2 regions of the Kosakonia sp. YIM B13571 genome follow, and region 1 is predicted to be linked to the other one. Evidence: predicted binding sites of a transcription regulator. Region 1 holds the regulator's gene; the other holds the start of a gene.
The links. The regulator PhoB, encoded in region 1, activates phosphate uptake and scavenging genes when phosphate is short. The targets are predictions, from matches to a motif close to CTGTCATAAAACTGNCNNAT.

Region 1 (12,005 bases):
GGTGGTTTTCCCCGCACCGGTCGCACCGGTAATGGCGAAAAGGCCATTGCTGGCGAACGGCTCTTCGGTGAAGTCTATTTTCCACTCGCCTTTGAGCGAGTTCAGGTTTTTCAGCCGCAGGCTCAGGATTTTCATGCCTCATTCTCCTCATCCAGCGCCTGGCGTGCTTCGCTGAAAAGCGTGTGCAAACGCGCACTTTGTGTATCGTCGAGTTCTGCCAGCGCAAGGCGACGGGCAAAAACCTCTTCCACTTTTAATTCGTTTAAGGTTTCGCGTAACTCGCCGGAGAGAATTCGTTCGCGTTGTTCGCGGCTGCGGCGCACCAGCAGCACTTCTACCGGCAAATCTTCCGTCAATTGCTGGATTTTGCGCTGCATGTCCGTCAGATATTCATGGCTTTCGATTTCGATATCCAGCCATACAGGGTGCTCAGCGGGCGCGTCTCGCCACTGCTCTAACTGGCGGCAGATGTCAGCAAAATCGCCTTTGATCACGGCTAATGCCTGCGTTGCTGGAACCTCCAGCGTCGTGACTTCGGCGAGTTTACCCCCGGAGAATGTCACCAGATTGACGCTTTTGCTTTTCCCGGTTTCATCAAAACTCAACGCAATGGGCGAGCCGCAGTAGCGGATATGCTCCTGGCCGCCAATCTTCTGCGCCCGATGAATGTGGCCGAGCGCGATGTAATCCATGCGGGGAAAATTCTGTGCAGGGAATGCGTCTAACGTGCCGATATAAATATCACGCACCGCGTCACTTTTGCTGGCACCAACAGTGGTTAAATGACCGCTGGCAATAATGGGCAGCGGCTTGTCACCGCGCAGTTCACAGGCCTCGGTAAACTGCTGTTGATAGTAATCGGTGATCGCCGCCAGCAAATGTTGCTGTTTTTGTTGCCCGGAAAGCCCCGCCTGGCTAACGGTAATGTCGCGTGGGCGTAGAAATGGCACCGGGCAAAATACTGCACCGGGTTCGCCATCGCGGCAATTTAGCAAGAACGGCTTCTCGCCTGCACTGGCGATTACCGTGGTTTTCAGGTAAGCGAGGATCGCTTTCGATTCATTCAGCGTGGCCACGGAATCGTGATTACCCGCCAGCACAATAAGCTGGCAGCCCGTTTGCTGGAGTTTAACCACAAAGCGGTTATAGAGCTCGCGCGCATAGCTTGGCGGGGAACCGGTATCGAAAATATCGCCTGCGACAATAATGGCATCAACCTGATGCGTTTCGGCGGCGGCGAGCAGCCAGTCGAGAAAAGCGTCATGTTCGGCGGCGCGGTTTTTACTGTAGAAGTTTTGACCCAGATGCCAGTCTGAAGTGTGAATGATGCGCATAGCGGTTCCGTGGCGAAAAAGCGTAAAGCAGATTATAAACATTAAGCAGATGAGGGACATAACCGAACGCAAATTTGCGTTGTCACACAGCCACCGCACGGGTCATATTGCGGTCATCTTATTCATAAATCTGTCATAAAACTGACGCATAATGGCGCCGCTATCTATACTGACGACTTAATTAAAACAGGGCGAATTATGGCGAGACGAATTCTGGTCGTAGAAGATGAAGCACCGATCCGTGAAATGGTGTGCTTCGTGCTCGAGCAAAATGGTTTTCAACCGGTGGAAGCTGAAGATTATGACAGCGCGGTGAACCAACTTAACGAACCCTGGCCCGACCTGGTTTTACTGGACTGGATGCTGCCTGGCGGTTCTGGCATTCAGTTTATTAAACATCTTAAACGCGAAGCGATGACCCGTGATATTCCGGTGATGATGCTGACCGCGCGCGGGGAGGAAGAGGATCGCGTTCGTGGTCTGGAAACGGGGGCGGACGATTACATTACCAAGCCATTTTCACCGAAAGAGCTGGTGGCGCGTATCAAAGCTGTGATGCGCCGTATTTCACCGATGGCGGTGGAAGAGGTGATAGAAATGCAGGGGCTGAGCCTCGATCCTTCCTCACACCGTGTGATGACGGGTGAAAATCCGCTGGATATGGGACCGACAGAGTTTAAACTCTTACACTTTTTTATGACTCACCCGGAACGTGTTTACAGCCGCGAACAGCTGCTGAACCACGTATGGGGAACCAACGTTTACGTTGAAGACAGAACCGTGGACGTGCATATTCGCCGTCTGCGCAAAGCGCTGGAACACAGCGGCCACGATCGTATGGTGCAAACAGTGCGCGGCACGGGATATCGTTTTTCGACCCGTTTCTGAAATTTGACAGGAGTGTGACGCGTGCTGGAACGGCTGTCATGGAAAAGGCTGGTGCTGGAGCTCCTCCTTTGTTGTATCCCCGCCTTTATTCTCGGCGCGATTTTCGGTTACCTGCCCTGGTTTTTATTCGCTGCGGTAACCGGCCTGCTGATCTGGCATTTCTGGAATTTACTGCGCCTTTCCTGGTGGCTATGGGTTGATAAAAGCATGACCCCGCCGCCGGGAACGGGAAGCTGGGAGCCGCTACTTTACGGGCTACACCAGATGCAGATGCGTAACAAAAAGCGCCGCCGTGAACTCGGAAATTTGATCAAACGCTTTCGCAGCGGTGCGGAATCGCTGCCGGATGCGGTGATCCTCACCACCGAAGACGGGGCGATTTTCTGGTGTAACGGCCTCGCCCAGCAGATGCTGGGGCTGCGCTGGCCGGATGACAACGGCCAGAATATCCTTAACTTACTGCGCTACCCTGAATTTACGAAATACATCAGGAATCAAGAGTTTGGTCGGCCTCTGCACTTAGTGCTCAATAATGGGCGGCATCTTGAGATCCGCGTCATGCCCTACAGCGAGCAACAACTGCTGATGGTGGCGCGCGACGTGACGCAAATGCACCAGTTGGAAGGCGCGCGGCGTAACTTTTTTGCCAACGTCAGCCATGAGCTGCGCACGCCATTAACGGTGCTGCAAGGCTATCTGGAAATGATGCAGGAGCAAACGCTGGAAGGGGCTCCGCGCGAAAAAGCGCTGCACACTATGCGTGAACAAACTTCGCGGATGGAAGGGTTGGTGCGCCAGTTACTCACGCTGTCGAAAATTGAAGCCGCGCCGACGCTGCCGCCTAACGAAACCATTGATGTACCTATGATGCTGCGGGTCGTCGAACGGGAAGCGCAAACCCTTAGTCAGCAAAAGCACACTTTCAGTTTTGAAGTGGATAACGCGCTTAAAGTGCTGGGCAACGAAGAGCAACTGCGCAGCGCAATCTCTAATCTGGTGTATAACGCCGTCAACCACACGCCACCGGGCACGCACGTTATTGTGCGCTGGCAGCATGTACCGCAGGGAGCGGAATTTAGCGTGGAAGATAACGGACCGGGCATTGCCGCAGAACATATTCCGCGTCTGACCGAACGTTTCTACCGGGTGGATAAAGCCCGCTCGCGGCAAACTGGCGGCAGCGGTCTTGGGTTGGCGATTGTCAAACACGCGGTAAATCACCACGACAGCCGCCTTGATATCGTCAGCGAACCGGGCAAGGGCACCCGCTTTAGCTTTGTCGTGCCGGAACGTCTGGTTGCCAAAAAAGCCGCTTCCTGAAGGCTCTGTCAGCATATCTTTCCAGCGGCCTGCGAAAACAGGCCGCTTTCCCGCACCGTCTACCTCAACTGAAACATATTTTGTACGTCTGCTGCTTTTTTGTTCGCATGATCAGCCATGTGTTTTTCTTATAAATGGAGTATCTGACTGCTTGTTTTTTACAATGCAGCATAACCATCTGGTTTTACGATCCCACCTTGCCTTTAAACGTTATAAGCGTTTAAATTGCGCCCCATACATTGTCAGACCGACTGTGTTTACGTGGTAAATCGAAAAACTATTCTTCGCCACGGTGTACATAAAGCATTTCCCGCTGATTTTTCGCGCAATTGGCGTTTTATTGTTCGGTCGGGAAAGGCCAATAATTCATCACTTTACGACACCACATCCACAGGCAGTAAAACTTATGACCCATCACTTAAAACCACGAGACATTGTTGCTCTGGGCTTTATGACCTTTGCCCTCTTCGTAGGCGCAGGTAACATCATTTTTCCTCCGATGGTCGGCTTACAGGCGGGTGAACACGTCTGGACGGCGGCGTTTGGCTTTCTGATTACTGCCGTTGGTTTGCCCGTGCTAACCGTTGTAGCACTGGCGAAAGTGGGCGGTGGCGTCGATAGTCTGAGCACGCCGATTGGTAAAGTGGCGGGTGTTCTGCTGGCGACGGTTTGCTACCTGGCGGTTGGGCCACTGTTTGCGACGCCGCGTACGGCAACCGTGTCGTTTGAAGTCGGGATTGCGCCGCTGACCGGCGAAGGCGCGATGCCGCTGCTGATTTACAGCGTGGTGTATTTCGCGCTGGTGATCCTGGTATCGCTCTATCCGGGCAAACTGCTTGATACTGTGGGTAATTTCCTTGCTCCGTTGAAAATCATCGCGCTGACTATCCTCTCGATCGCCGCGATTGTCTGGCCGGCGGGCTCCATCAGCCACGCGCTGGACGCTTACCAGAACGCCTCTTTCTCCAACGGTTTCGTCAACGGCTACCTGACGATGGATACACTGGGCGCAATGGTCTTTGGCATTGTGATTGTCAACGCAGCGCGCTCACGCGGTGTGACCGAAGCGCGCCTGCTGACCCGTTACACCGTTTGGGCTGGCCTGATGGCTGGCGTGGGTCTGACGCTGCTTTATCTGGCGCTGTTCCGCCTGGGTTCAGACAGCTCTTCGCTGGTTGATCAGTCTGCCAACGGTGCCGCCATTCTGCATTCTTACGTTCAGCACACCTTTGGTGGTGCGGGCAGCTTCCTGCTGGCGGCATTGATTTTCATCGCCTGCCTGGTGACGGCGGTTGGCCTGACCTGCGCCTGTGCCGAGTTTTTCGCGCAGTATCTGCCGCTCTCTTACCGTGCACTGGTGTTTATTCTGGGTATCTTCTCGATGGCGGTGTCCAACCTCGGGTTGAGCCACCTGATTCAGATTTCGATTCCGGTGCTGACGATGATCTACCCGCCATGTATCGTACTGGTGGTGCTGAGTTTTACCCGCTCCTTCTGGAACAATTCAACGCGCGTTATCGCACCGGCCATGTTTATCAGCCTGCTTTTTGGTATCCTTGACGGCGTGAAAGCCTCCGCGTTTGCTGAACACCTTCCTGCCTGGACACAGCGCTTGCCGCTAGCGGAGCAGGGGCTGGCCTGGTTGATGCCAAGTCTGGTGATGGTGATTCTGGCTGCAATCTGGGATCGCGCCGCAGGACGACAAGTGGCTTCCAGCGCGCATTAACAGCAGCAAATACGGTTTGTTTAACCACGGGGTACGCGCTCCGTGGTTTTTTATTTTTGTGTTGAATAATGGCAGTGGAAACGATGGAAAGTACTAATAAGCTGAAGCGTGGGCTAAGCACCCGCCACATTCGCTTTATGGCGCTGGGTTCAGCGATTGGCACCGGGCTGTTTTACGGCTCCGCTGATGCCATCAAAATGGCCGGGCCAAGCGTGCTGCTGGCTTACATTATTGGCGGTGTCGCCGCGTATATTATTATGCGTGCGCTGGGCGAAATGTCCGTGCATAACCCTTCCGCCAGCTCCTTCTCTCGCTACGCGCAGGAAAACCTCGGCCCGCTGGCCGGTTATATCACCGGCTGGACGTACTGTTTTGAAATCCTGATTGTCGCCATTGCCGATGTGACTGCTTTTGGCATTTATATGGGCGTCTGGTTCCCAACGGTGCCGCACTGGATTTGGGTGCTGAGCGTGGTGCTGATTATCTGCGCCATCAACCTGATGAGTGTGAAAGTGTTCGGCGAACTGGAGTTCTGGTTCTCGTTCTTTAAAGTCGCCACTATCATCATCATGATTGTCGCCGGTTTCGGCATCATCATCTGGGGAATTGGCAACGGAGGCGAACCAACCGGTATTAGCAACTTGTGGAGCCACGGTGGCTTCTTCAGCAATGGCTGGCTTGGCACGGTGATGGCGCTGCAAATGGTGATGTTCGCCTATGGTGGTATTGAAATCATTGGCATCACCGCCGGTGAAGCGAAAGACCCGGAAAAGTCGATCCCGCGCGCCATTAATTCAGTGCCGCTACGCATACTGGTGTTCTACGTCGGTACGCTGTTCGTGATTATGTCCATTTACCCGTGGAATCAGGTGGGGACAGACGGCAGCCCGTTTGTACTGACTTTCCAGCATATGGGCATCACCTTTGCTGCCAGTATTCTTAACTTTGTGGTACTGACGGCCTCGCTTTCCGCCATCAACAGCGATGTATTTGGTGTCGGGCGTATGTTGCACGGTATGGCCGAGCAGGGCAGTGCGCCGAAAATGTTCGCTAAAACCTCGCGTCGCGGCATTCCGTGGGTAACGGTCATGGTGATGACAGTCGCGCTGTTACTGGCGGTCTATCTGAACTACATCATGCCGGAAAATGTCTTCCTGGTGATTGCCTCGCTGGCGACCTTCGCCACGGTGTGGGTGTGGATCATGATCCTGCTCTCGCAGATTGGTTTTCGCCGCCGTCTCTCTGCTGATGAAGTAAAAGCGCTGAAATTCAAAGTACCAGGCGGGGTGGCAACCACTGTCGTTGGGCTGATTTTCCTCGTGTTTATTATTGCGCTGATTGGCTGGCACCCGGATACCCGCATCTCGCTGTACGTCGGTTTTGCGTGGATTGTGCTGCTGCTGATTGGCTGGATGTTTAAACGCCGTAAAGCCTGATAGTCGTGCCGGATAAGCGTTATGCTTGTCCGGCATTCATCAATGGCGACTGGCTTACACCACCGGCGTCAGCAGTTTCCCTTGTGTAAAGTAGCTCAGCAGATTATTGATGGTCAGATCCGCCATTGCCTGGCGCGTTTCGGCGGTATTACTGGCGATATGCGGCAATAACACCACGTTTTGCAGGCTGCGCAGCGCTGGTGGAATATGCGGTTCTTCTTCAAATACGTCCAGCCCGGCGCCGCGTAATTTCCCTTCCTGTAGCACGGCGATTAACGCCCCGGTATCGACAACGCTGCCGCGAGCAATGTTCACCAGAATGCCCTCCGGCCCCAGCGCTTCCAGCACTTCACGGTTGATAATGTGCTGCGTTTTTGCACCACCGGGTAATGTGAGCACCAGAAAATCAACCGCTTCCGCCAGCGAGAGAAGTGAATCATGGCGTTGCCAGTGGCGGTTGCGCGCTTCCCGTGGGCTGAAATAATGAATCGGCATATTGAATGCCGCCGCACGTTGGGCGACGTCATGCCCAATATTGCCCATGCCAACAATTCCGCAGCGCTTGCCACTCATCTTCCATGCGCCGGGAAAGGCACTATGTTCCCACTCGCCCGCACGGGCAAACCGGTCGGCTTCACAGATTTTCCGCGTGACCGCCAGCATGAGCGCCAGCCCGGTATCGGCCACGCATTCGTTAAGCACGTTAGGCGTGTTGCTGACTTTGATCCTGCGTTGGCGGCAGGTGTTGAGATCGGTAGCATCCACGCCGACACCGAAACCGCTGATCACTTCCAGCGCCGGAAGCTGCTCTATCAGCGCAGTGCTGATGCCTTTCGCCGCCCGCGTCAGCGCGCCACGGATGGCAGGGGCGCGTTCGCGCATTAGAGCCTGTGTATTGGGTTGCCAGTAAGGATGCACCACGAAATGGCGTTCGAGGGTGTCGATCATTGCCTGCGGTATTTCGCTGATGACGAGGATCTCGGGTTTGCTGCTCATACTAAGCCCTTTATTCATCTATAGTTTTTATCAGTATAAAAAAGCGCGTTTGCCTGCGGCTTCGGGCATTAGCACGAAGCGGGCGTGGAAAAACTCACGCATATGCCTGGTGAATATCTCGCCAGATCACATCTGCGCCCTCTCTCTCACCCCCGGAAAAAAGCGGAAAGAAGGAGGCAGGGCGAGAATCGCTGTGGAAGAGTGGCGTCATTTTGAGCAAAGGGGATTTTTTGATGTTGAATGCATGGCATTTGCCCGTCGCGCCGTTTGTGAAACAGAAACAGGATCAATTAGTTATTAGCCTTTGGCTAACCGGAACCTCGCTGCCGGAGCGGGTGATGCTGCGGGTTGAAATCGATAACGAAGAGACGCCTGTGGTGATGCATCGCGGGCGCAAACCGACAGCCGATGGTGTAACTGTCTGGCGGGCGGCGATCGATGTGGCGAGCGGGCAGCCGCGTCGTCGCTATAGCTTTAAGCTGCTATGGGAAAACCGCCAACTCTGGTTTACGCCGCAGGGCTTTAGCCACTTTCCGCCCGCCCGGCTTGAGCAGTTCGCCATTGATGCGCCGGACTGCGGGCCGCAGTGGGTGGCGGACCAGGTGTTCTACCAAATTTTCCCGGATCGTTTTGCCCGCAGTCTGCCGCGCGGCGCAGATCAAGACAAAATCTATCATCACCATGCAGCAGGGCAGCCGATCGTTATGCGAGACTGGGACGATCCGCTGACCGGGGACGCGGGCGGTTCAACCTTCTATGGCGGTGATCTTGACGGCATCAGCGAGAAACTGCCGTACCTGAAAAAGCTCGGCGTCACCGCGCTGTACCTTAACCCGGTGTTTGTTGCTCCCAGCGTACATAAATATGACACCGAAGATTATCGCCATGTTGACCCACAGTTCGGCGGCGATGAGGCGTTGCTGCGCCTGAGGCACAACACGCGCGACGCGGGCATGAAGCTGATTCTGGATGGCGTCTTTAACCACACCGGCGATTCCCACGCCTGGTTCGACCGACACAACCGTGCAACGGGCGGCGCGTGTCACAACCCGGATTCGCGCTGGCGTAGCTGGTTCAGCTTTGATGAGAACGGCCACGCTCGTGACTGGCTGGGGTATGCGAGCCTGCCGAAGCTTGATTACCAGTCACCTACGTTAGTTGATGAAATTTATCAGGGTGAAGAGAGCGTGGTGCGCCACTGGCTGAAAGCGCCGTGGCACATGGACGGCTGGCGGCTGGATGTGGTGCATATGCTGGGCGAAGATGGCGGGGCGCGTAACAATTTGCGCCATGTCACGGGCATTACGCAGGCCGCGAAAGCTACCCAGCCAGAAGCGTATATTGTTGGCGAACATTTTGGCGATGCGCGCCAGTGGCTGCAGGCGGATGCCGAAGACGCGGCCATGAACTACCGCGGTTTTACCCTGCCGGTGTGGGCTTTTCTGGCAAAGACCGATCTCTCTTATGATCCGCAAAAAATAGATGCGCAAACCTGTGCGGTATGGATGGATAACTACCGCGCCGGGCTGTCGCACCAGCAGCAATTGCGTATGTTTAACCAGCTCGATAGTCACGATACGCCGCGCTTTAAAACGGTGCTCGGCAACGACATTGCGCGCTTACCATTGGCGGTGGTCTGGCTGTTTAGCTGGCCGGGTACACCGTGCATTTATTACGGCGACGAAGTGGGGCTGGATGGCGCTAACGATCCGTTTTGCCGCAAGCCGTTCCCGTGGGACAAAAAGCGCCAGGATGGCAAGCTGCTGGCGCTTTATCAGCGCATGGCGAAGCTGCGTTCGCGTTCGCAAGCGTTGCGCTACGGTGGTTGTCTGGTGATTTATGCGCACGACAATGTGCTGGTATTTTTGCGTGTTTACCGTCAACAACGGGTTTTAGTCGCGATTAACCGGGGCGAAGCCTGTGAAGTGGTGCTGGAGGATTCACCGCTGTTACGGGGGAAAAACTGGCGGCTTAAGGAAGGTACAGGTACGCTACAGGATGATGTGCTGACGCTTTCAGCCATTAGTGCATCTGTCTGGTCCGCCGCCTGAATCGCCACGCGAAGAGGGGCGGCATTACGTCTCCCCTTTAGCGAAGGCGATAGTACATGGATGGTCTTTTACTCTTTGGCGTGGTGGTGCTGTTTCTGGCACTGGTGGTGGTGCCCATTGTGGCTATCACTGCCTGGCGGCGCAGCATTGCCACCCAGAATGAACTGCAACAACTGCGTCAGCGGCTGAGCATACTGGAACGGCAGTTTTCGGCGACGCCGGAAAGCCGCGAACAGACACCGGTGGTGGCGACTGAAGTCCTGCAATCCACCGAACCTGTTGAAATCACTCAACCTGCCGCGCCGGTGGAAAACCCGTGGGGGCGTCAAGTCGAACCGCCCGCGCCAGCGGAAAACCCGTGGGGACGCAAAGCTGAAACTCCCGCACCGGTTATCTCCTCGCCTGCTTTTGACGAACCTGTCGTAACGACAAAAACGCCGGAAACCGCATCGTGGGGAATGGTGACGTCGCTGGTGCGCTGGTTTATGCAGGGTAACCCGCTGGCAAAACTGGGCGTTATCCTGCTGTTTATCGGCCTCTCCTTTCTGCTGCGCTACACCGTGGAATATGCGTTGTTCCCGCTGGAACTGCGTCTGACCGCCGTCGCGCTGGTGGCGATTGTGCTGCTCGGGCTTGGCTGGCGGCTGCGGCATAAACAGACGGTCTTTGCGCTGATATTGCAAGGCGGCGCGGTTGGTGCGCTCTATCTCACCGTCTTTGGTGCGTTCCGTTTATGGCAGATGCTGCCGATGACGCTGGCCTTTGGGCTATTAATCGTTATCTGTGCGGCGAGCGTGGGTTTGGCAGTGCTGCAAAAAGCGCTGAGCCTGGCATTGCTGGCAAGCCTTGGCGGCTATCTCGCGCCGATCCTGCTCTCTACCGGCGGTGGCAGCCATGTTGCGCTGTTCTCGTTTTACTTGCTGCTTTCGGTAGGGATCCTCGCCATCAGTATTTGGCAGCACTGGCGCGAATTGAACCTGCTCGGCATGGTCTTCACTTTCGGTGTCGCCGGGCTGTGGGGCATGGATAACTATCGCCCGCAATTCTACCTCAGTTGCCAGCTGTTTCTGATAGCTAACATCCTCATCTTCGGCGTACTGAGCGTGGCGCTTTCTCTGCGCGCACAGCACCGGGGCGAGCGCATTATTGATGGTGTTTTACTCTTTGCGCCGCCGCTGGCGGGCTTTGGTATGCAGTACGCCATCACCGAACACTGGCATTATGGGCCGGCATTTAGTGCGCTGGGCTTTGGTCTTTTCTACCTGGTGCTGGCGATGCTGGCGCTCAAACGTTTCCCTGCGACCGCAAAACCGCTGGTACTGGCGGCGCTGGCGCTCGGCGGCGCGTTTGCCACGCTCGCCATTCCGCTGGCGTTGTCGGCGCGCTGGACGGCGATGGCCTGGGCGCTGGAAGGGCTGGGTATTTTGTGGCTTGGCGTGCAGCAAAATCTGCGTCGTATGAGTTACAGCGGCAGCGCATTACTGCTGCTGGCGCTATGCAGCGCGCTATGGGCGGCGGCGGACGGCATTAATGCCGTGTCGACATTGCTGATCTTTGCCGTGCTAAGCGGTTGCTGGCTGGCGGCCTCCTGGCTGTGGCGTGGCCTGCGGCAAGAGGGAAGCTGGTTACTGCTGGTGGGCGGTATCGCGTTTTGGGTGGTTGCGCTCGGCGGTGCGTCTCAGGCTGCGATGCCAGCCTCGGTTGACAACGGGTTTGGCGTACTGGCGCTGCTGGCGCTTTCCGTATGGTTATGGCGTGCGGGCAGCTTGCGCTGGTCGTGGCCGGAACTGGGGTACGCCCGCTGGCTGTTATGGCCTGGAATGGCAGTCATGCTGGCCTGGCAGATTATGAGCCAGGGGCATCTGCTGGCGGCAGGCTGGTCGAATCTGGCCTGGTGTGTCGCGCTACCTGCCGCGTTTCTGCTGCTTTATCGCGAGAAAGAGACGACGCCTGCGCGTTTGTCGCAAGGGCTGCATATCGCGTTGTTGTGGATGCTGCTGTTGGCTGCAGGCACTGAGCTGTGGTGGTTCGTCGATGGGCTGGCGTGGGGGAATGAACCCTGGCAGGCCGGGTTGCCAATGGCGGCGGGTGGTGTGGTGATTGCGTTGGCACTGGCGGCCATTCGCCGCCAGTTCTGGCCGTGGCGCACCTGGCCTGTGCTGTATGGCGCGCTGGGATTATTGCCGCTGGTTCCTGTGCTGCTCTGTTTGCTGGTGTATGCCAATCTGAGCGATGGGGTCGTGATGGGCATGAC
Region 2 (12,005 bases), on a different contig from region 1:
GGCGCTTGCCGGCGTCTTGCTGGCGTTACGCGCTGGGGGAACCGCCGTCGGCTGGGGTTTTCAGTTACAGTCGCCGCTGGTTATCGCCTTTCTGGCGCTGGTTATTCTTGGCGCGGCACTCAATTTGCTCGGCGTGTTTGAGGTCGGTCTGTCGGTACAACGCGCCGGCGAGATAACCATAGAGCGCGGGGCATTTTTGCGTGCGGCGCTGACCGGTGCGCTCTCGATCATTGTCGCCACCCCGTGTGCCGCGCCCTTCATGGCAGGAGCCATCGGCTACGCGCTGGTGCAACCACCTGCTGTGGCGCTGGCTATTTTCGTCGCGCTAGCGCTCGGTTTTACCGCGCCGTTTACGCTGATTTCGCTGTTTCCGGCGCTCGGCAAATGGCTGCCGCGCCCCGGCGCATGGATGAACACCTTAAAACGCGGGCTGGCCTTTCCGATGTTTGGCGCCTTCGGCTGGCTGGTGTGGGTGCTGGCGCAACAGGCAGGAACAACGGCGCTGGCAGCTATCCTGGCGGCTGCCGTGGTGGTGAGTTTCGCCGCCTGGCTTTATGGTATGGCGCAGCAGCGGCGGTTTGCCGGGCGCGGGCATAAGCTATTGTTTACATTAACGGCTGCGCTACTGCTGGCCGCCGTTGTTCCCCTGCCTTCGGTGGTGCAAAACGGCGCGCCGCTGGCAGCGAACAAGAGTATTGAAGAGGTCAAATGGTCGCCGCAAACCGTGGCGGATAATCGCGGCCACGGCAAGGCCATCTTTGTGAATTTCACCGCGTCCTGGTGCATAACCTGCCAGGTAAATGAAAAGACGTCGCTCTCGACACAAACAGTGAAAGAGGCACTGGCGAAAACCGGCACGCTTTACATGGTGGCGGATTCGACCAAATTTAATGCCGATATTGATGACGCACTGAACGCGCTGGGGCAAGGCAGCTTACCGCTGTATGTGGTCTACCCGGCAGACGGCAGCGCACCGCACATTTTACCGCAGGTGCTAACCCCCTCAATTGTGGTCAACGCGCTGACGCAGGCCAGCGGTAAAAAAACCTGAAGGCGGGATATGGAAAAAAATGAGGCAGCGCGCGACGAATGGCCGCAACTGATGGCGCTGGCGCAGTCCGGCGACAGCCAGGCCTACACGCGGCTGCTCAAAGCGCTGGTGCCGGTTATCCGCTCACTTGCACGCAAACACATCGCCGATGAGGTTCTGGTGGAAGATGTGATTCAGGATGTGCTGCTCACTGTGCATCGGGTGCGTCACACTTACGATCCGGGCGCGCCTTTTTTGCCGTGGCTGATGGCGATAGCCAACGCCCGCGCGGTAGATGCCCTGCGCAAACGCGGTCGCCACCAACAGCGCGAAGTCGCCGACGAGGCGGAGATTCCCCTGCTTGCCACCAGCATGGAATCGTCATCGCACGACGAGCTGGCAACGCTGCTGAATCAGCTACCTGCGCGCCAGCGGGAGGTGGTTGAGCATGTCCACTTGCGTGAAATGACGCTGGCCGAAACCGCGACGCAACAAAATTTGACGGTTGCCGCCGTGAAATCCCTGCTGCATCGCGCCCTGAATAACCTTCGTCGGTTAGGAGCACATCATGGCCGATCATGAACTGTTAATTGCACATTTAAGCCGCTGCGCCGAACCGGTAAAACGCCCCTTCCAGCCTGGCTGGCGAGCGCTAAGCTGGGTGGCCCTCGCGCTGCCCTGCGGCATAGCCGCCGGTTTCGGACTTAACCGCACGCTAACCGACTGGTCGCAGCCTGGCGCGTGGTGGGCGCTGGTGCAGTTGCTGCTGACGTTTATCGCCGGGACACTGGCGGTGCGTAACGCGTTTCTGTTGAGTATCGCCGGGCGTGACGCGTTGGGCTGGAAGTGGTTTACGCCGCTGGCGGCACTCTGGCTTGCAGGTACGTTCAGTAACCTGCATTTCCACCGTGTCTTGCCGGTGAGCACCGCTGTTGAAGGGCCAAACTGTTACCTGTTTATGGTGACGGTCAGCGTGCCGATGGTATTGATAGTGATTGCTTACCTGCGCCGGACGCGCACGCTTTTCCCGGCGCGCAGCCTGGCAGCGGCGGGCGCGGGCGTCGCCTGCATGTCACTGACCTTGCTTGCACTTTGCCACTCGACGCATATCAGCCTGCCGGATTTGATGCTGCATATTGCCGCGTTCAGCACCATTGTGGCTGGGACGATGGCGCTGGGTTACAAATGGGTGTCGCTCCCGTAATGCGCAGCACGTACTGAGCAGTCAGTACGTGCTTACACACTTAGCTTTTTTGCGGGAAGATCCACAACTGTTCGGCGGGCAACACCACGCGGTAGTTTTGCTGGCTGCGCTGCTGGGTGCCGTAAACACGGATCACGAAATCATCGCCGGAGGTGCGGAATAAGTACTCCCAGCGATCGCCCAGATACATGCTGGTGAGCATCGGCAACTCCAGCGAGTTATTCTGCGGTGAGTCCGCCAGCCGCAGGCTTTCGACGCGGATCACCGCCGTGCAATCTTGCCCCGCACGCACGCCCGGCCCGGCGACGCCCCACAGCGCCCAGTTCGCCCCTTCGATCCGCGCCCTGCCGTTACTGACTTCACTCACCTTGCCGTGCAGCCGGTTGTTGCTGCCCATAAACTCGGCGGTAAACAGCGTTGACGGCGTGGCGTACATCTCCTGCGGCGTCCCTTGCTGCTCAATCACGCCATTGTTGAGCAGCAAAATGCGGTCGGAAATCGCCATCGCTTCATTCTGATCGTGGGTCACCATCAAGGCCGACAAACCGAGTTTGACGATAAGCTCGCGCAGGAACACCCGCGCCTCTTCACGCAGCTTGGCATCGAGGTTTGAGAGCGGTTCATCAAGCAAAATCACCGGCGGGTTGTAGACCAGCGCCCGACCAATCGCCACGCGCTGCTGTTGCCCCCCGGAAAGCTGGTGCGGGTGGCGCTTGCCAAGCGTACCCAGCCCAAGCTGATCCAGCACGTTTTGCACGCGGGTGTTAATTTCCGCCGTACCCACTTTGCGCAGCTTGAGCGGGTAAGCGACATTCTCGAACACGGTTTTATGCGGCCACAATGCGTAAGACTGGAACACCAGGCCGAGATTGCGTTCCTCCGCCGGAACCTCACTGCGCGGCGTACCGTCGTACACCACGTTATTACCAATGGTTATCCGCCCCTGGGTTGGTTTTTCCAGCCCGGCGACCGCGCGCAGCAGCGTGGTTTTTCCGCTGCCGGAAGGACCAAGCAACGACACCACTTCGCCGCGTTTCAGCTCCATCGAGACGCCTTTTAACACCGGGTTGTCGCCGTAAGTCAGATGCAGGTTTTCTACCACCAGCTCAATCATGTAATTTCACTCCAAAGCGCAGGGCCACACCAAGACCAATGACCACCAGCAGAATATTGATAAACGACAGCGCAGCGACAATATCAATCGCCCCTGCCGCCCACAGTGACACCAGCATCGAGCCGATGGTTTCCGTACCGGGCGAGAGCAGATAAACCCCGGTTGAGTATTCGCGCTCAAAAATCAGGAACATCAGCAGCCAGGAGCCAATCAGGCCATAACGCGACAACGGCACCGTGACATGGCGGGTGACTTGCCCGCTGGTCGCTCCCGTGCTGCGCGCCGCCTCTTCCAGCTCCGGCCCGACCTGCAAAAGCGTTGAGGAGATAAGCCGCAAGCCGTAAGCCATCCACACCACGGTGTAGGCCAGCCAGACGCTAAAGATGGTGTTACGCAGCGATCGCAGCCAGACAATCAGGTTTTCGCGCAGCCACTCGGCTACCGGCAACCCGGAAAGCCAGCCGTTTTTCAGCGACTGATCGAGCCACATCGGTAAGAACAGGAACACCCACAAAAATGCCAGCCCGGCCAGCAACCCCGGCACCGCACGGGGAACCAGCACGCTGTAATCAAGAAACCGCGTAACGCTATCCTGTTTGCGGTGCATGGCAATGCCGACAAACAGATAACAAACCACCGCCAGTGCGCCGCCAAAAACGCCAATCGCCATCGAGTTGACGATGGCGCGCAGCAGGTTGGGCTGCTGCCAGATATTGCGGAAGGTATCGAGCGACACTTCGTCCCACAAGGAAACGCCAACGCCCCAGTTGGAGATAAATGCCCGCAGCACGACGCCAATCAGCGGCACGCCGATGGTAACTGTCAGCCACGCCACCACTACCGCACCGGCAACCCAGCGCCATTTACCCAGCGGCAGCGCCCGCGCCTGCGAGGCTTTCCCTTTCATAGTGACAAAACGGTTCGCGGTCCGCATCAGGCGGCGTTGCAGCATCACCAGTGGAATAGTGATACAAATCAGCACCACCGCCACCGCCGCCATTAGGTGGTAAGAGGGCGTGCCCAATTTGTTGGTTAATTTATACAGGTAGGTCGCCAGCACCATGTTGCCTTCCGGGTCGCCCAGCACCAGCATCAGGCCGAACACCTCCAGCCCGAGGAAGAACAGCAGAACGCAGGCGTACAAAATCGAGGGTCGCACCATTGGCAGGCTGACGGCGGTCATCACCTGTAATGGTGATGCGCCAACGGTCCGCGCGGCTTCTTCCACGTCGGAACCGACACTGCGCAGCGCCGAGGAGATATAAAGATAAGCATGAGGAACATGCGTTAGCCCGGCAATCACTACGATGCTAAACATCGAGTAGATGTTCCACGGCACAAAGCCGATTAGCTCCTGCGCCCAGCGTGAGAAAAAGCCCACCGGCCCGGCTGCCACCACATAACCAAAGCCAAGCACCATCGGCGAGACAAAAATAGGCACAAGGATCAGCGGCTCAATAAAACGGCGGCCCGGTAAATCGGTGCGTACCATCAAAAACGCCAGAATGCCGCCCAGCGGAATGGCGATAAACACCAGGCCAAACGCCAGAATAAAGCCGGACTTCAGCGCCAGATAAAAATCCGGATCGGTAAAAATGAACTCAAATGCTTCGAGACTCAGCTCCTTCGAGCGGACAAAAAAAGGCGCCGAGAGAAAACTCTGCACCACAATAAATAACAGCGGGATATAGATAACCAGCGCGGTGATTAACACAATGACGCCGCGCGGCAACCCCTGCCATTTTCTGCGCACACTATTCATACATCATCCCTTTGGTCAGGAACCTCACGCCAACCCGCTGGCTGAGAAAAGGGTTGTGCGTCGGCAAAACGCACAACCAGTTAGGGCGTTATTTAGCGGCAGCGGTGCGCCATTGTTTAATAAATTCCAGACGTTTTTTCGGCTCCAGATACTCCAGCAGCGATTCATCCACCGCAATCGGCTTCAGCGCGTCGCCAAGCTGTTTGGTCATGCCGTCAATGTCGTTTTTGCCTTCAATATCGTTACGCAGCGAGGGAATATCCGCCTGATTGGCAAGAATGCTCTGCCCCTTTTCAGAAAGCACATAGTCAAACCACAATTTCGCGGCGTTGCTGTGCTCCGCTTCGGCGCTGATAAACGAGACGCGCGAAAGCACCAGCACATAATCTTTCGGGTAGGAGATGCCCAGCGAGTTATCGCCTTTCGCACGCGCTTCGGCGTACGAACCCAGGATGTTGTAGCCAATCAGGTTTTCGCCGGAAGAGACGCGCTCCATCATGGTGCCGGTGGAGGACTGCACCGTTAAACCGCCCTTCGCCACATCCGCCAGGTGAGTGAAATAGTCTTTATCGTGTTTGCTGTCTTCCACTGCGAGCATAAAGCCAAGCCCCGATTTTTCGATATCGTAGGTGGTGACTTTGCTTTTGAATTTGTCGGTCTGGCTGGCGATGAGTTTCCCCAGCGCGGTGTGTGAATCCGGCACGTCGCCCGCCGGGATCAGGCGTTTGTTATAGATAAAGACCACCGGCTCGTAGGTGGTGCCGTAGGCTTTTTTCTGCCAGACCGCCCACTTGGGCAATTTATCCAGCTCGGGCGACGCGTATTCGGCAGCATAGTCGGTCGCCAGTTTCAGCGCGGTATCCATTGACGAGCTCCAGACCACATCGCCGCTGCCCCCGCCGGAAGCCTGTTCGCTAAGATAACGGTTGTACAGTTCAGTACTGTTCATATCGTTATATTCCACTTTAATGCCCGGATATTGCGCTTCGAAACCCTTAATCAGCGGTCCTGCGGCTTTGGTATCGGTCGTGGAGTAAATAACGACTTTGCCTTCTTTGGTTCCGGCGTCTACGATTTTCTGGTAATCCGCCGGGTACCCCTGAGGCACGGCAGCCAGCGTAGTGCTGGAAAAGAGCGCCGCCAGCGCCACGGCCAGAACATTTAATTTCTTATCCATGAACAAACCCCTTCGGTATCATTTTTTAAACACAAATTTAACATATAGCGCGCATGCTGACCGATGCAACGCAATGGCTTGTTTTTTCCAGGTTTTGTGACGCTGGCAGGGTTTAATTAATGAGGTTGCAGGTTTGCGTACATTGTTGCGCTAAAGCATTACAGATCAACCAGATAGATCGGTTGTTCTTTGCATCACGAAGTGAAAAAGAGTCAGTAGAAAGGCGAGATGATGACAAGAAGTAATTAAGCCTGGCGATATTTACTTTTATTTATCACGCTTGCGAGATCGAGAACAGAGATATTAATCGCCTAAAATCAGCGGGCGATCATACAACACAATATGCTGTGGATTTTGTGGCGAGTATTTCACGGTCGTGCCATTACCAGCGGCAAAGCGCACGATTTCACGCGGTGTTAGCGCCTTCTTCACGCGCGATTCAACTTCCAGCCCTTCACGCGTTTTAAAGCGCAATACCAGCTCGCAATAAACGGTATATCTGTCCATAAGGTTGGTACGATTCAACGCGATGATATCGGCGTTTGCGCCAATTCCGTGTTTCATCACATGGACTTCGATAAATAGCTGGCGAACCCAGCGCAACGCGCAATAAAGCAGAAACGCCGCCACGGCGGCAACAAAGGCGAAAACAACATAGTCCAGGTGGTACGGCATAAGGTTATTTCCTGACCTGAGAAAGCTGCGTTTAATCGCCTAAAATTAAAGGGCGGTCGGACAGTGCAATACGCTTAGGAGCTTTGGGATCATACTTAAGCGTGACACCATTTCCGGGCTCAAATTGCATAACGTCCTCTGCCGCTAACGGGCGCTCAAGACTCGACTCAACCTCAACACCTTCGCGTGTTTTGAATTTAAAAGTCAGCCTGTAAACAGGCAGCCCTCCCTCAAATGAACCTGCACGACTCCTGGAGACAATAGTGGCTCCAACGCCAACACCATTTTTACGCACATCTGATTCCATCATTGTTTGTCGAATACCCGGTATCACCATCGAGCCGGCCATGATCAAAACTCGAATGGCGACAATAGCGATAAAGAGATAAACGAGATACATCCATCTGAATTCCATTTTACAGCTCCATCATTTTAAACTATTAGCGTCAGAGCCTTAGAATTCCACCGTAACGCTCCGGACTCTAGTAAAACCCCAACCTGCTTGTAATCCAGCGGCACATTTTTCTTTTCAAATGCTTTTGAACTAATAGAAATAACATTACGTGAGATAGCTGTGTTCGCTACACCGATAGACAGAGCTTTATAATCAAACGCAACACCTGTAACCCCTTCCGACGCGCCAGTGACGCTAAGACTATTCCCTGTAACGGCTTCCTTATGGCCACCCACGGTATAAGTTGATTTCGGTGCATCAAGATCGATGGAAACACTGCTGCGCAACGTTATAGTTTGCGGGCTGGTAATGGTAATTGTCCCGTTGTTAACGTTTTGCGTCCAACTGCCGCTGTTAACATTGATTGTCACGCCACCATCAATCGTCTCGGTTTGTCCGCCTTTAACAGAGGTTATCAGCGCGCTGTCGAAGTTTTGCGTCACATTGCCAGTCACATGGTGTAATTCCGTGCCGGTAATATTGGTTGTCCGACCATCTTTGATCGTCACATTGTCGCCACCGCTGGTAATATCCAGCTTGCGTCCGTGCTGGATGGTGGTGGTTTCGCTTTCATTAAATGTTTTGGTTTCCGCTTTCATGACCGTGGTGGTGCGTTTAGCCTGGTAGGTGAAGGTCGCATCTTCTGTCACGTCATCCGTCTGCGTCTTTTTGATAGTGGTATTATGATGACAATAAATTGGTAACCAGGACAATACCAAACCGTTATTACATTAATTTATATAATGTTCAGCTAAAGATTCCGGGTATTTATTTCGCTGTTTCATACACAAAAGTTTACACAGAATACTCACTTTGCCCGGCTTATAGATAAGAATAATCTGAAGATAAAATAATACGCAGCATCGCGGAGTAGTCCATGCAAGAAGCCAATAACGTAGCACTCATCGCGGTGTGTGAAGCAACCCCGTTTTCGCAAGCACAGTCGAAGGTAGAAATTGCAGGTATCGCCACAAATATCATCGTGCCTGGGCTGGTGCTGGAAGCTGCAGTAAAAATAGATGCCTGCCACTCTCTGCTTTTTCTCACCGACGATATTATTTTTGAAGAGTGGCTGACCATGGTGTTGATAGATATCAATCGGGGTGTGAAAGAGATTGTGCGTATTGGTCAGGCGTGGGCAAGCGGGCATTTTGAAAAATTGTCAGTCAAAGAGGAGGAAATAACCTTTCGCTTCCTCGGCGACGCCGAATGGAGGGTAAAAATATCCCTTACCGCCCGTCTGCGTTTTCCTTTCTTTGCTGATCCGCCGGCCGTTCACCGCGCACCGGGTTGGAAAAAATACCTCACTGTCGATTGCGTAAAATAAAGATCCGCAGGCGCGAGCGCCTAAGCCAAACATCCACGTTCATTATTTGTTCGCTTTTCCGTCATAAAACGATCATCCCCCGTGCTCTTAATGGTCGCCAGTTTAATGAAAAATCCGGAAGACTTATGAACAGCGCGTTGGCAGAAATCTCTGAAGACCACTATTCGTCTCTGCATCAATTAAACACCGTACCGAAGCAGAAGGTGCTGAGCGTGAAAAACTTACGCAAAGCCTATAACAAGCACCAGACCGTGCTGCACGACATCAGTTTCGATCTGCACAGCGGCGAGATGGTTGGCGTAATTGGGCGTTCAGGCGCAGGGAAATCCACGTTGCTGCACGTGCTAAACGGCACACACAGCGTCACGTCTGGTGAGATCGTCAGTTTCCCGGAAATGGGCAAGCCGCGTGATGTCACGCACCTGAAAGGCCGCGCGCTGAACCAGTGGCGCAGCCAGTGCGGCATGATTTTCCAGGACTTCTGCCTGGTGCCGCGCCTCGACGTGCTGACCAATGTCCTGCTCGGCAGGCTGAGCCAGACGTCAACACTGAAATCCCTGTTTAAAGTCTTTACCGACGAAGACCGCGCTAAAGCCATCGCGCTGCTGGAGTGGCTGAATATGCTGCCGCATGCCTTGCAGCGTGCAGAAACGCTTTCCGGCGGGCAGATGCAGCGTGTCGCCATTTGTCGCGCATTAATTCAAAACCCATCCCTTTTACTGGCGGACGAACCTGTCGCTTCGCTGGATCCGAAAAATACCCAGCGCATCATGGGCGTGTTACGCGAAGTAAGCGAGCAAGGCATCAGCGTGATGGTGAACCTGCACTCCGTGGAGCTGGTAAAAGAGTATTGCACTCGCGTTATCGGCGTTTCCCAGGGACGGATCATTTTTGACGATCATCCCGCAAGGCTAACGCAGGACGTGTTGCAGGTGCTGTACGGCGATGAAATCAGTCAATTGCATTAATTATTCCTTCCAATGAGACGACACAGGCAATGACAATGAAAAAGCATATTTCTGGCGCATTACGTTTATCGGCATTGATGACAGGTCTTCTGCTGGCATGGCAGGCGGCTGCCGCTGAGCAGCCGAAGGAATTAAATCTGGGGATTTTGGGCGGCCAGAACGCAACCCAACAAATTGGTGATAACCAGTGCGTGAAAGAGTTTCTGGATAAAGAACTGAGCGTGGATACCAAGCTGCGCAACTCGTCTGACTATTCAGGCGTGATCCAGGGTCTGCTGGGCGGAAAAGTCGATGTGGTGCTGAGCATGTCGCCCTCTTCTTACGCGTCTGTGTATATCAACAACCCGAAAGCAGTCGATATCGTGGGTATCGCGGTGGATGACAAAGATAAATCGCGCGGTTACCACTCTGTGGTTATCGTTAAAGCCGACAGTCCGTACAAAAAACTGGAAGATCTGAAAGGCAAAGCATTTGGCTTCGCCGATCCCGACTCAACGTCCGGTTACCTGATCCCGAACTATGCGTTCAAACAGAAGTTTGGCGGTAACGCGGACAATAAATACAACAACTACTTCTCCAGCGTTACCTTCTCCGGTGGTCACGAGCAGGACATTCTTGGCGTGCTGAACGGCCAGTTCGCCGGTGCAGTAACCTGGACTTCTATGGTCGGCGATTACGACTCCGGCTACAGCACCGGTGCGTTTAACCGTTTGATTCGTATGGATCACCCGAATCTGATGAAAGAAATTCGCATTATCTGGGAATCGCCGATCATCCCCAACGGCCCAATCCTTGTGAGCAATAGCCTGCCAGCCGCGTTCAAAGCCAAAGTGGTCACCGCCATTAAAAAACTGGATACCGACAACCACGCCTGCTTCGTGAAGGCGATGGGCGGTACACAGCATATCGGTCCGGGCAGCGTGGATGACTTTAAACAGATTATTGAGATGAAACGCGAACTGGTTAGCGCACGTTAATCCTTCGCCGTATCGATTCCCCGGCCCCTGCGTAAAAACCAGGGGCTTTTATTCGATGGTCATACAGGACGCTACCGCTACGCATGAACAGGTCGAATACGCAGTTTGAGCACTACTATCAGCAAATCAGAATGCGCCAGAAGCGCGACACTGTCGCCTGGTCGCTGGTGCTGCTGGCGCTCTATTTTGCCGCCGGGAACGCGGCGGAATTTAATCTCGCCACCATCTGGCACTCGCTGCCGAACTTTATGGATTACATGCTGGAAACAGTGCCGACGCTGCACTGGTCGGTACTGTTTGCCGACACCCACACCAAAGGCTCGCTGGCGTACTGGGGCTATCGTTTACCGATCCAGCTACCGCTGATTTGGGAAACCCTGCAACTGGCGCTGGCCGCAACGCTGGCGTCATTCGCTATCGCCACCGTGCTGGCTTTTCTGGCGGCGAGCAACACTTGGTCTCCGCCACCGGTACGCTTTACCGTGCGTACACTGGTGGCCTTTTTACGCACCATGCCGGAACTGGCGTGGGCGGTAATCTTCGTGATGGCGTTTGGTATCGGGGCGATCCCCGGTTTCCTGGCGCTGGCGCTGCACACCGTTGGCAGCCTGACCAAGCTGTTTTATGAAGCGGTAGAGAGCGCACAAGATAAACCGGTGCGCGGGCTGGCCTCCTGTGGCGCGACACATCTGCAACGCATTCGCTTCGCGCTGTGGCCGCAGGTGAAACCGATTTTTCTCTCTTATGGATTTATGCGCCTCGAAATTAACTTCCGCTCTTCGACCATTCTTGGGCTGGTCGGTGCGGGCGGCATTGGCCAGGAGCTGATGACGAATATCAAACTCGACCGTTATGATCAGGTCAGCATCACGCTGCTGCTGATTATTACCGTGGTTTTCGTGCTTGATACGCTCTCTGGCCGCTTACGCCAGTGGGTGCTGGAGGGGAAAAAATGACCAACTGGCAAGCCGTACCGAATGTGGAATTGAGCCGCAAATTAAACAGAAAATTGTTCCAGGCACAGGGGCGTTATCTGCGCCGCCTGGGGGTTATCGCCCTCGCCGTGCTGCTCTACTACGTTTGGTTCTTTATGCAGTTCGGCATTCCTGTTGAGCAGGCGCTGACCGGCATGCAGCAGATTGGCCGCTATATTTTGCGCATGTTCGTCTGGCACGATTTTCTCAACTGGCCGTTTGGCTACTACTTCACGCAAATTGGCATTACGCTGGCGATTGTCTTTGCCGGAACCCTGACCGCCACGGTATTCGCGCTGTTGTTGTCGTTTTTTGCCGCGCGCAACATCATGAAAGGCGGCAT

Region 2: the regulator PhoB is predicted to act here: its motif matches at 8,802-8,821, upstream of phnC (phosphonate ABC transporter ATP-binding protein).

Annotation. Positions count from the first base shown of each region.
Region 1 covers NZ_JBHZPL010000001.1:917,606-929,610, reverse strand. The annotation lists gene sbcC (exonuclease subunit SbcC) at 1-135, opposite strand, end outside; gene sbcD (exonuclease subunit SbcD) at 132-1,334, opposite strand; gene phoB (phosphate response regulator transcription factor PhoB) at 1,533-2,222, shown strand; gene phoR (phosphate regulon sensor histidine kinase PhoR) at 2,244-3,542, shown strand; gene brnQ (branched-chain amino acid transporter carrier protein BrnQ) at 3,949-5,268, shown strand; gene proY (proline-specific permease ProY) at 5,352-6,704, shown strand; gene ACFX4O_RS04465 (2-hydroxyacid dehydrogenase) at 6,759-7,700, opposite strand; gene malZ (maltodextrin glucosidase) at 7,934-9,751, shown strand; gene ACFX4O_RS04455 (DUF2339 domain-containing protein) at 9,808-12,005, shown strand, end outside.
Region 2 covers NZ_JBHZPL010000010.1:112,523-124,527, forward strand. The annotation lists gene ACFX4O_RS19615 (protein-disulfide reductase DsbD family protein) at 1-1,051, shown strand, start outside; gene ACFX4O_RS19620 (sigma-70 family RNA polymerase sigma factor) at 1,061-1,612, shown strand; gene ACFX4O_RS19625 (DUF1109 domain-containing protein) at 1,599-2,234, shown strand; gene ACFX4O_RS19630 (ABC transporter ATP-binding protein) at 2,275-3,348, opposite strand; gene ACFX4O_RS19635 (ABC transporter permease) at 3,341-5,110, opposite strand; gene ACFX4O_RS19640 (ABC transporter substrate-binding protein) at 5,199-6,287, opposite strand; gene ACFX4O_RS19645 (DUF3592 domain-containing protein) at 6,591-6,962, opposite strand; gene ACFX4O_RS19650 (DUF3592 domain-containing protein) at 6,994-7,377, opposite strand; gene ACFX4O_RS19655 (hypothetical protein) at 7,395-8,066, opposite strand; gene ACFX4O_RS19660 (hypothetical protein) at 8,294-8,743, shown strand; gene phnC (phosphonate ABC transporter ATP-binding protein) at 8,869-9,711, shown strand; gene phnD (phosphonate ABC transporter substrate-binding protein) at 9,747-10,688, shown strand; gene phnE (phosphonate ABC transporter, permease protein PhnE) at 10,772-11,644, shown strand; gene phnE (phosphonate ABC transporter, permease protein PhnE) at 11,641-12,005, shown strand, end outside.